DNA from 3 places in the Lutispora sp. QWL-02 genome. Region 2 is predicted to be linked to each of the others. Evidence: riboswitches for the same ligand, from Rfam matches in the RefSeq annotation. Region 2 holds a riboswitch; each other region holds the start of a gene.
What was found. A riboswitch is a leader RNA that binds a small molecule or an ion and turns the genes downstream of it on or off. The one in region 2 is predicted to bind S-adenosylmethionine.
Positions count from the first base shown of each region.

Region 1: another riboswitch for S-adenosylmethionine. It lies ahead of AC4HCY_RS01185 (homocysteine biosynthesis protein); the one in region 2 lies ahead of AC4HCY_RS01835 (methionine ABC transporter ATP-binding protein).
Region 3: another riboswitch for S-adenosylmethionine. It lies ahead of metK (methionine adenosyltransferase); the one in region 2 lies ahead of AC4HCY_RS01835 (methionine ABC transporter ATP-binding protein).

Region 1 is NZ_CM177762.1:277,859-281,135, forward strand. It holds gene AC4HCY_RS01175 (homocysteine S-methyltransferase family protein) at 1-804, opposite strand, end outside; gene AC4HCY_RS01180 (vitamin B12 dependent-methionine synthase activation domain-containing protein) at 797-1,459, opposite strand; SAM riboswitch class I at 1,593-1,708, shown strand; gene AC4HCY_RS01185 (homocysteine biosynthesis protein) at 1,955-3,127, shown strand; gene AC4HCY_RS01190 (DUF362 domain-containing protein) at 3,127-3,277, shown strand, end outside.
Region 2 is NZ_CM177762.1:449,153-452,429, reverse strand. It holds gene AC4HCY_RS01845 (ABC transporter permease) at 1-445, shown strand, start outside; gene AC4HCY_RS01840 (ABC transporter ATP-binding protein) at 420-1,214, shown strand; SAM riboswitch class I at 1,271-1,377, shown strand; SAM riboswitch class I at 1,438-1,545, shown strand; gene AC4HCY_RS01835 (methionine ABC transporter ATP-binding protein) at 1,613-2,635, shown strand; gene AC4HCY_RS01830 (methionine ABC transporter permease) at 2,619-3,277, shown strand, end outside.
Region 3 is NZ_CM177762.1:4,078,527-4,081,803, forward strand. It holds gene AC4HCY_RS19420 (helix-turn-helix domain-containing protein) at 1-119, opposite strand, end outside; gene metK (methionine adenosyltransferase) at 364-1,554, opposite strand; SAM riboswitch class I at 1,822-1,920, opposite strand; tRNA gene AC4HCY_RS19430 (tRNA-Tyr) at 2,006-2,090, opposite strand; gene AC4HCY_RS19435 (putative ABC transporter permease subunit) at 2,156-3,277, opposite strand, start outside.

The sequences.
Region 1 (3,277 bases), 170 kb from region 2:
GCCGCAGCATCCTCCCAATATCCTTACCCCTTGCTCGGCCATGCTGCGCCCATATCTGCCGAAATCCTCAGGGCTTATATCATAGACGGTTTTGTTTCCTACCATCTTCGGCAAGCCTGCATTGGGCTGGATTATCACAGGCAATCTGGAATACCTCAGCACCTCAGCTATGAGAGGCAGCATTTCTTCAGGCCCTAAAGAGCAGTTAAGGCCAAGGGCATCCAGATTCAGGTTTTGCAATATATTTACCATGGTCAAAGGATCAGTGCCCGTCAGAGTCCTTCCGTCAGCCTGAAAGGTCATGGTGCAGATCACCGGAAGGCTGGAATTTTCCTTGGCCGCCAGTATAGCTGCTTTAGCTTCGTATATATCGGACATGGTCTCGATAAGGATCAAGTCAGCTTCGGCGGATGTGCCGGCGGTTATTTGCTCTCTGAAGGCTTCATAGGCAGCCTCAAAGCTCAGATTGCCATAGGGCTCCATAAGCTGGCCCAGAGGGCCGATATCCAGAGCCACCAGCTTATCTCCTGCGGCAGTCCTTGCTATCTCCACGCCTCTTCTTATCACCATATCCAAAGAAAAATCCATATCCTTCAGCTTGTATCTGTTGGCCCCGAAGGTATTGGTGGTGACCACATCCGCTCCCGCATCTATATAGGCCCTATGTATGTGCTCTATGACCTCCGGCCTTTGGATATTGTAGCTCTCAGACAATTCTCCGGCTTTCATTCCGGCAGCCTGGAGCATGGTTCCCATCCCTCCGTCAAACAAGAGAAATCCGTCAAAATTTACAGCCTTAGTCATTAATATCCCCACACTTTCTATATATACAATTTCTGTCCTTGCACCTGCTGCATTTATTCCCCTCAGAGGTGCTCTCCTGCCTCTGCCATCCTATAAATGCAGTTACCGACTTTCGCGGCAGCATAATACTGCTTTCATTAACAGTAAGCCCTATCCTCGGATATGCCTTCAGAAGCTCAATTATTCCCTTCTGAAGGGTTATGGGCAGATCTCCATAGCCCGGGCTATATCTTGAAGTACAGCAGTATCCTTCCTTTAGAGCCTCTATCCTTATTTCTTCCTGTACCTCATCACAAAGAGCCTCAATGGCTGCAGAAGCGCAGGCATCCATCACTATACCCTTGGTAAGGTCTGTTTTTGAATAGTATGCGATCCTCCTATCCGCTTCAAGCCCTAATGTGGCTGCCATCAGCGCACATTTATCCGAATTCCGGAAATGCATGGTCAAATCCTTGCTCTGAAAAATCAAGTTTGTATCCTTCAAAGCCATCTTATCCCCGTCTCTTTCAATATCATAAACATTATAAACAAAGCTTTTCCTCAAAGCTTCGGTCATCTCGGCAATGCATTCCGTCAAAAGCTTTTCAAGCTTCTCATCCATATATTGATTCTTATGGCCCAAATATCTTAAAACTTCTTTCCTGTTTATATGCATAAAAAAATCCCTCCGGTTTAGAATATATTACACTTTAATATATATAAAATGCAAGATGGTCTTTTTAAAATTTTACTTGACAAATGCTCATATTTGGCATAAAATTTCTTTTAAACCTTTATAATTGAATAAGATCTTATCCAGAGAGGTGGAGGGACTGGCCCAATGAAGCCCGACAACCGGCATTCTCATTCGAATGCAGCGGTGTCAATTCCTGCAGAATTTTGCTTAAATTCTGAGAGATAAGGATAGCATAAAGTATATCGTACTTTATTAGCCTGCAGCCGGCTGCTTTCTTATCTGAGAGCAGCTTTTTAATTTGCTCCGCCTTGTCTCTGTTGAACGAGACTTCATTCAGAGGGGGATTCAACCCCCACTGAATGTTAGTCGAGTCCATACTGGACTTAGCCGCTTTTGGCACCCGCCGCCTATAGAGGTGGGGGCCTTAGAGCGGGTTAGTTCAGTGATAAAAAAATTAGAGGAGGAGAATCATATATGTCCATTAAAAAAAGCTATGAAGAAATCAATGAGAAGATCAGGAAAGGTACGGCAGTGGTAGTTACGGCAGAAGAGGTAATAAGCATAGCAGAAGAAAAAGGAATACAAGATGCAGCCAAATATGTTGATGTGGTGACCACCGGAACCTTTGGCCCTATGTGTTCTTCCGGAGCCTTCATAAACTTCGGCCATTCAGACCCGCCAATAAGGATGACTAAGATTTTGCTCAACAATGTCAATGCATACGGCGGCCTTGCTGCAGTAGATTCATATATAGGGGCCACTGAGCCCTCACAGGATCTGGGCATCGAATACGGAGGAGCCCATGTAATATGCGATCTGATAGATGGTAAGCCTGTGCATCTTAAGGCCTATTCCCCGGGGACAGATTGCTATCCCAGGAAGGAGATAGACACCTATATTACCAAGGATTTAATAAATGAAGCCTACCTCTATAATCCCAGAAATTGCTATCAGAACTATTCCGCAGCGATAAATACTTCCGACAGGCTCCTTCACACATATATGGGAGTGCTGAAGCCCCATATGGAGAATATAAATTACTCTACTTCCGGGGAATTGAGCCCTTTATTGAATGATCCCTACCTGAGGACCATAGGCATAGGGACAAAAATATTTCTGGCAGGCGCTGCAGGATATGTCTCCTGGCAAGGTACACAATTTGTCACCGAAAAACCCAGGGGAGAAAACGGCATACCGTTATCACCAGCTTGCACCCTTGCGGTCACAGGTGATTTGAAGAAGATGAGCACAGAATATATCAAGCCTGCGGTTTTTGAAAAATACGGCACCTCCCTGTTCGTAGGCATAGGAATACCTATACCCGTTCTCGACAAGGATCTGCTCCATAACCTGTCGGTGCAAAACAAGGATATATATACAAATATTGTGGACTACAGCGTGTCCCGTCTTAACAAGCCCGTCCTCGGCAAATGCAGCTACGGTGAATTGAGAAGCGGAGAATTGGTCCTCGACGGCAATACAATAAAAACCGCACCCCTTTCCAGCCTTTATAAGGCGAGAAAGATTGCCCTGGAGCTCAAAAGATGGGTGGCAGAGGAAGGCTTCACACTTCAGGAGCCCATAGAAGCTTTCCCAAAAGTTTCAGCCCTTAATTCATTGAAGGAAAGTGTTGATGGAGGGATATAATGAACAAGATATATATAAATAAAGAAAAATGCGTACATTGCGGAGCCTGTACCGCAGCATGCGGCTCCGATTCGCTCCGGATGGAAGGCAAGGATTGCACCCTGTCCTTTGATAAGGACCGCTGCGCAGGCTGTGAAAGCTGCATAAAGG
Region 2 (3,277 bases):
ATTGAAGGCTACCGGTGATAATCATAATATGGTCACATCATTAGGCGTAGATATAGGAGTTATCAAAATAATGGGCATCATGCTTTCAAACGGATTGGTTGCTCTGGCAGGCTCTGTCATGGCTCAGTACCAGAGATTTTCCGATGTAGGAATGGGGAGCGGAATAATAGTTATGGGCCTGGCTTCTATCATAATGGGAGAAACCTTATTAAAAGCTTTCCCTATAATATTTGGGACAGCCTGCGCTCTTTTCGGATCACTGCTTTACAAGGGCAGTATAGCCATAGCCTTGAAGGCCGGCTTGCCTCCCACGGATTTAAAGCTTATAACCTCTGTTATAGTAATAGCTGCCCTGGCGGTTTATAACAGCGGTTTGAAGGTCAAGTTTGGGAGAAATCTACTTTCTGGGGGTGTAAAAGCTGTTACTGATACAAAATCTGCATAAAACCTTTAATAGGGATACAGTCAATGAAAATAAGCTTTTTCAAGGGCTATCCCTGGAAATCAAAGATGGAGACTTTATAACCATCATAGGCAGCAATGGAGCAGGAAAATCCACTTTATTAAACATCATCTCAGGAGGCATACAAAGCGATGAAGGCTCGATCCTGCTCAATAAAAGAGAGATATCCAAAACCCCTGAATATAAAATCAGCAGGCTGATAGGCAGAGTGTTTCAGGATCCTAAAATGGGAACTTCGCCTTCTATGACTGTGCTGGAGAATATGTCTATGGCATGGAATAAAAATAATAGGTACGGATTTTCATGGGGTATTGAAAAAAATAGAATAGCGGACATCAAAGATTCCCTCTCAAAATTATCCTTAGGATTGGAGGATAAGCTTGATGTAAAGGTAGGGCTCCTATCCGGGGGGCAAAGGCAGGCTATGGCCCTTCTGATGGCAGCCATATCAAATCCTTGCCTTTTGCTGCTGGATGAGCATATGGCCGCTTTGGATCCCAAAACCTCTGAGATTATTGCAGGGCTTACAGATAAAATAGTGAAGGAATGCAAAATAACCACACTTATGGTCACCCATAATCTCAAGCAGGCCATAGGTATGGGAAACAGGCTTATAATGATGCACAGAGGTAAAATTATTTTGGATATAAGAGATAAAGATAAAGAGTCCCTCACTGCAGAAAAGCTTTTAGCTTTATTCAGCCAAAAGGAATCGTCAGATATCATCAGCGATCGTTTGATGCTGGCATAAAAAAATAGTTGACATAGTTAAGAGGGCGTATTATACTATTATGTAAATGAATATTTATTCTATCAAGAGAGGTGGAGGGACTGGCCCGATGAAGCCCGACAACCGGCATTCTCATTCGAATGCATCGGTGTCAATTCCAGCAGCACAAGCTGAAAGATAGAAAGGAATTATCCTCTTCTGTTTTTCAGAAGAGTTTTTTTATTGTATAAAATTTAATATTATACTCTTATCAAGAGAGGTGGAGGGACTGGCCCGATGAAGCCCGACAACCGGCATTCTCATTCGAATGCATCGGTGTCAATTCCAGCAGCGTAAAGCTGAGAGATAAGAGAGGTGTGATCCCTCTTTTATCATTGAGGGATTTTTTATTTGTTTCTAACACCGGAGGGGGTACTAAAATGATCGATATAAAAGGCCTTTATAAAACATATACAGGCAAGGAAGGAAATACGGAAGCTCTGAAAAACATTAATCTCAGGATTGAGAAGGGTGATATTTTCGGCATAATAGGCTTAAGCGGAGCAGGAAAATCAACCCTCATCAGATGCATAAACAGGCTTGAAGAGCCTACGAAAGGCAGCATTTTCATTGAGAATAAGGATATCGTTAAGCTGAATGACGGCGAGCTTAGGGATATGAGAAGAAATATAGGAATGATATTTCAGCATTTTAATCTTTTGAGCAGGAAGAATTGCAGAGAAAATATAGCCTTTCCGTTAAAAATAATGAAATATGATAAACGAGAAATGGAGAAACGGGTAGATGAGCTATTGGATATTGTAGATCTAAAGGATAAAAAGTTCTCTTATCCCAGCCAGCTCAGCGGGGGACAAAAGCAAAGGGTAGCAATAGCCAGAGCTTTGGCTACCAACCCTAAAATACTTCTTTGCGATGAAGCTACTTCTGCTTTGGACCCAAATACCACATCTTCCATACTCAAGCTGCTGAAGAGCATAAATGAGACGCTGGGAATAACAATTGTGATGATAACCCATCAGATGGAGGTCATAAAGGAGGTATGCAATAAAGTAGCTGTGATTTCAGATGGAAGTATGGTGGAGCAGGGGAATACCTATGATGTATTTTCAAAGCCGTCTCATCCTATCACAAAGAGCTTTATAAAGGACGTATCCTTAAACATTGACAGAAATATAATAGATGATCCTGAAAATACTGAGGTTGTGAGGATTACATTTTTAGACCACAAGGCAAAAGAGCCGTTGATATATAAAATCATAAAGAATTTCGATATTGAGGCAAACATCCTGGCGGGACAGATGAACAGCATACAAGGAAGAACCTATGGAAATTTGGTTGTAGGCCTCAGGGGAACAGATGAAAAAATAGAGGCTGCAATAGGATACCTAAAGGATGAAGGCGTCATAGTAGAGGAGTTGAAATATAATGGAAGTTCTGATTGAAACAATAAAAAAAATAATGCTTTTAATGCCCAAGCCCCTTTATGAAACTCTATACATGGTGTTTGCATCCACATTGTTTTCGGTTATTTTCGGAATGCCTCTGGGCATCATAACAGCAATATCGGAGGAAGGCAATATTTGGGAAAGAAAGGGCTTGAATAAAGCTTTAAACGGGGTAATAAATATAGCAAGATCCTTCCCCTTCATAATACTGATGATTGCGGTCTTTCCGCTGACAAAGCTCATCGTGGGAAAAAGGATAGGCACAACTGCAGCCATAGTGCCCTTGACCATAGCAGCCATACCCTTTGTAGCCAGGCTCATTGAAAATGCGATAAAGGAGATAAGCCCCGGAATCATAGAAGCAGCCCAATCCATGGGTGCCGACGTAAAGCAGATAGTTTTCAGGGTGATGATACCGGAAGCATTGCCTTCCATAGCATCAGGTATAACCTTGACAATAATAAATCTCATAGGATATTCGGCAATGGCAGGTGCTATAGGGGGCGGGGGCCTTGGAAATTTAGCCATACGATTCGGGTATCAGGGATTCCAAAAAGATGTCATGATAGGAACTGTCATAGTATTGGTCTTAGTGGTTCAGATAATACAGGGCATTGGGAGCAGGATATATAATAAGTT
Region 3 (3,277 bases), 880 kb from region 2:
TGATTTTTACCCATCTTTGCCATTGATACAGTGCTTATCTTTGCTTCTTTTAGCAAATCTTTTTTCATCATATCTCTATCTATAAGCATTTTCCAAAGCTTTTTATACGAAAATTTCATGGTATTCACCTTTCTGTTTCCAACAGTTTTCTTATAGGTAATATTATATAACTGATTTTAATTTTTCACAACTCAAATTTGAATTTGCAAATTCGCAAATTTCGAATCTTGTTTTGTACACAAAGAAAAGCCATATCAAAACTGTTATAGAATTGATATGGCTTTTTCTCGTATTCAGTTTACCTTGACCCTCGGTTCACAAGTTGTCCTTATGACTACTCGTATTCTCTCAGAGGTTTTTGTTCTATATGCCTGCTTCTTTTTTCAATATATCGGCTTTATCGGTTTTCTCCCAGGACACTCCTAAATCTGTTCTGCCCATATGACCGTAGGCTGCCAGCTTTCTATATATGGGTTTTCTCAAATCCAAATCCCTTATTATTGCAGCAGGCCTTAAATCAAATACCCGGGAAACTATCTCAGATATTTTATCATCGGCAATCTTTCCGGTGCCGAAGGTTTCGATAAGGACTGATACAGGCTTCGCAACTCCTATTGCATAGGCAAGCTGCACCTCACATTTGGAAGCCAGGCCTGCAGCCACCACATTCTTTGCCACATATCTTGCTGCATAGGAAGCCGAACGGTCAACCTTGGTGGGATCTTTGCCGGAGAAAGCTCCGCCTCCGTGCCTTGCATATCCGCCATAAGTATCTACGATTATCTTTCTCCCTGTCAAGCCCGAATCTCCATGAGGTCCGCCTATTACAAACCTGCCGGTGGGGTTGATATAGTACTTGGTTTTATCATCAAGCATATTCTTGGGTATGATAGGCTTTATGACATGCTCTATCATATCCTTCTCTATGGTGGCCTGATCCACATCAGGGCTGTGTTGGGTGGAAACCACTATGGTATCAACCCTTACAGGCTTATCATCAATATATTCAACAGTGACCTGGGTTTTTCCGTCAGGCCTCAAATAATCCAAAACACCGTCTCTTCTTACTTGGGCCAGCTTTCTGGCCAGTTTATGGGCCAAGGATATAGGCATAGGCATCAGTTCGGGAGTTTCATCACAGGCATAACCGAACATCATTCCCTGATCTCCGGCTCCGATGGCAGCGACATCAGCTTCGCTCATTTCTCCTTTTTTGGCTTCCAGCGCCTTGTCAACCCCCATTGCAATATCTGTAGACTGTTCGTGAATCGAAGTGATCACGCCGCAGGTATCCGCGTCAAAGCCGAACTTTGCCCTCGTATATCCTATCTCCTCCACGGTCTCCCTCACGATTTTCTGGATATCCACATAACAATTAGTGGTTATTTCTCCCATTACATGTACAAGACCTGTAGTTGCGGTGACCTCGCAGGCAACCCTTCCCATCGGGTCGTGTTCCATTATAGCATCCAATACTGCATCTGATATTTGATCACAGACTTTATCCGGATGTCCTTCAGTTACAGATTCAGAAGTAAACAGCTTTCTTACCATTTTATCTCCTCCTTTTTTTCTCTAGGGTATTACTTTAAGGTCAGCCTCTAGCTTCTGGCTGCTAGCCTCTAGCATTAGGGTATTCCTTACGGGTTTAAGAGAACGGAAAACACGGATTAACACGGAATCTTTCCCAACACGAAAAGATCCTTCAGTCGTTCCTCTTTCAGTGTAAAAATCCGTGTTCTCCGTTTCCCCCTATCTGCCCATAATCGGCATTAAAAAAAGCTTCCCTGATGAGAAGCTCATTTTCATAACGAAAATATATCCTCATCTTTCAGGAACAATCCTGCAGGAATTGGCACCGCGCTCAATGCCGGTTGCCGGGTTTCATAGGGCCCTTCCCTCCACCTCTCTTGATAAGGTAACCTTTATTCAGTTTGCAAAAGTATATTAGCACATTTGTCCAAAAAAGTCAACAAAAAAGCCCTTTCGGGTTTTTGTCTTAAAATGGTGGGGAAAGGTGGATTCGAACCACCGAAGTCTGAGACAACAGATTTACAGTCTGCCCCCTTTGGCCGCTCGGGAATTTCCCCACGTGACAAAGTCTATAATACAACAGATGCATAGCTTTTGTCAACATTATTTTTGTTGAAATTTATTACAACTCCTTATACAGCCTTGATCCGTATGAGGTTACAAATTTATACAGCAGCATATCCGCTATGATATAAAAGCCGAAAATCATAATAAAAGCGTAAATATAGTCAAGCCTTAACCAGACAACCAAGCCGAAATTCAAAGCTCCGAAAGCTACACTGATCAACATATTCAGCAATCCGTTCATATTCTGCTTTACGGCTTTTTGCTCATTGTCCCAATTTAATTTGGGGAATTTCAGGTCTATCATGATTCCTGCATAGTTTATAAAGAAGATGCAGGGCAAGCTCATCAAAAGCGCCGCAAAAATCAAATATATGGGAAAGGAGAACACAAGCCAGAGCACTATGAAAGCCATTATCATTCCCAAAAGGCCCATGAGTATACCTGTTTGAGCCTTTGCATTTATCTGTGTCTTATAATCTACCGGCAGATATTTTGATACATATAGGCTCTTCCCTTCTCTGGATATAGCCGTTGATGAAATCATATTTGAAGCACCTATGAAGAGAGCCGCAGCGGCTGCCCCTGCAAAAATATAAGGCAATACGCCGGGATCTTCCAAATACCTGGCCAGCTCCCTTATATCCCCCAGGTCTTCGTTTCCGGCAAAGAAAGGTATCAGTATGAATACAGGCCAGAGGAAATTCATCAAAATACAGTTCATGAAGTACACGGGACTTCTGTAAAGCAGCTTTAACTCCTTTGCTCTGAAAGCCCTTAAAGCGCTGAGCTTCCTGTACAAGCTCATTTTGGCGGCGCCGCTTTTAGGTCTTCTGGCCGGAGCTGCCTCTGTCAGGCCTATGACACCTTTGAAATAAAACTTTTCGCCAATATAAAAGAACAGTCCTATAAATGCTGCTGCACCGGCAATAGCCAATGCCATGCTTCCAATGGAGCGCAGCAGCTCACGGTAATCGGTCAGGGCCATGGTCATAAATCTGTTGATTATAAAAATATCCTGGGATTTGGAAAGCAAAGAATTATTCCCCTGCTGAAGCAGTTTCATCATATCCTCAGGATTTCCAAGCCTTCCGGAAAATTTCTGTATGATCATGTTAAAGCCTATGGCCATTGCCATTGCAACGATACCCGAAATCGTCTTCATCCGATCCTTATTTTT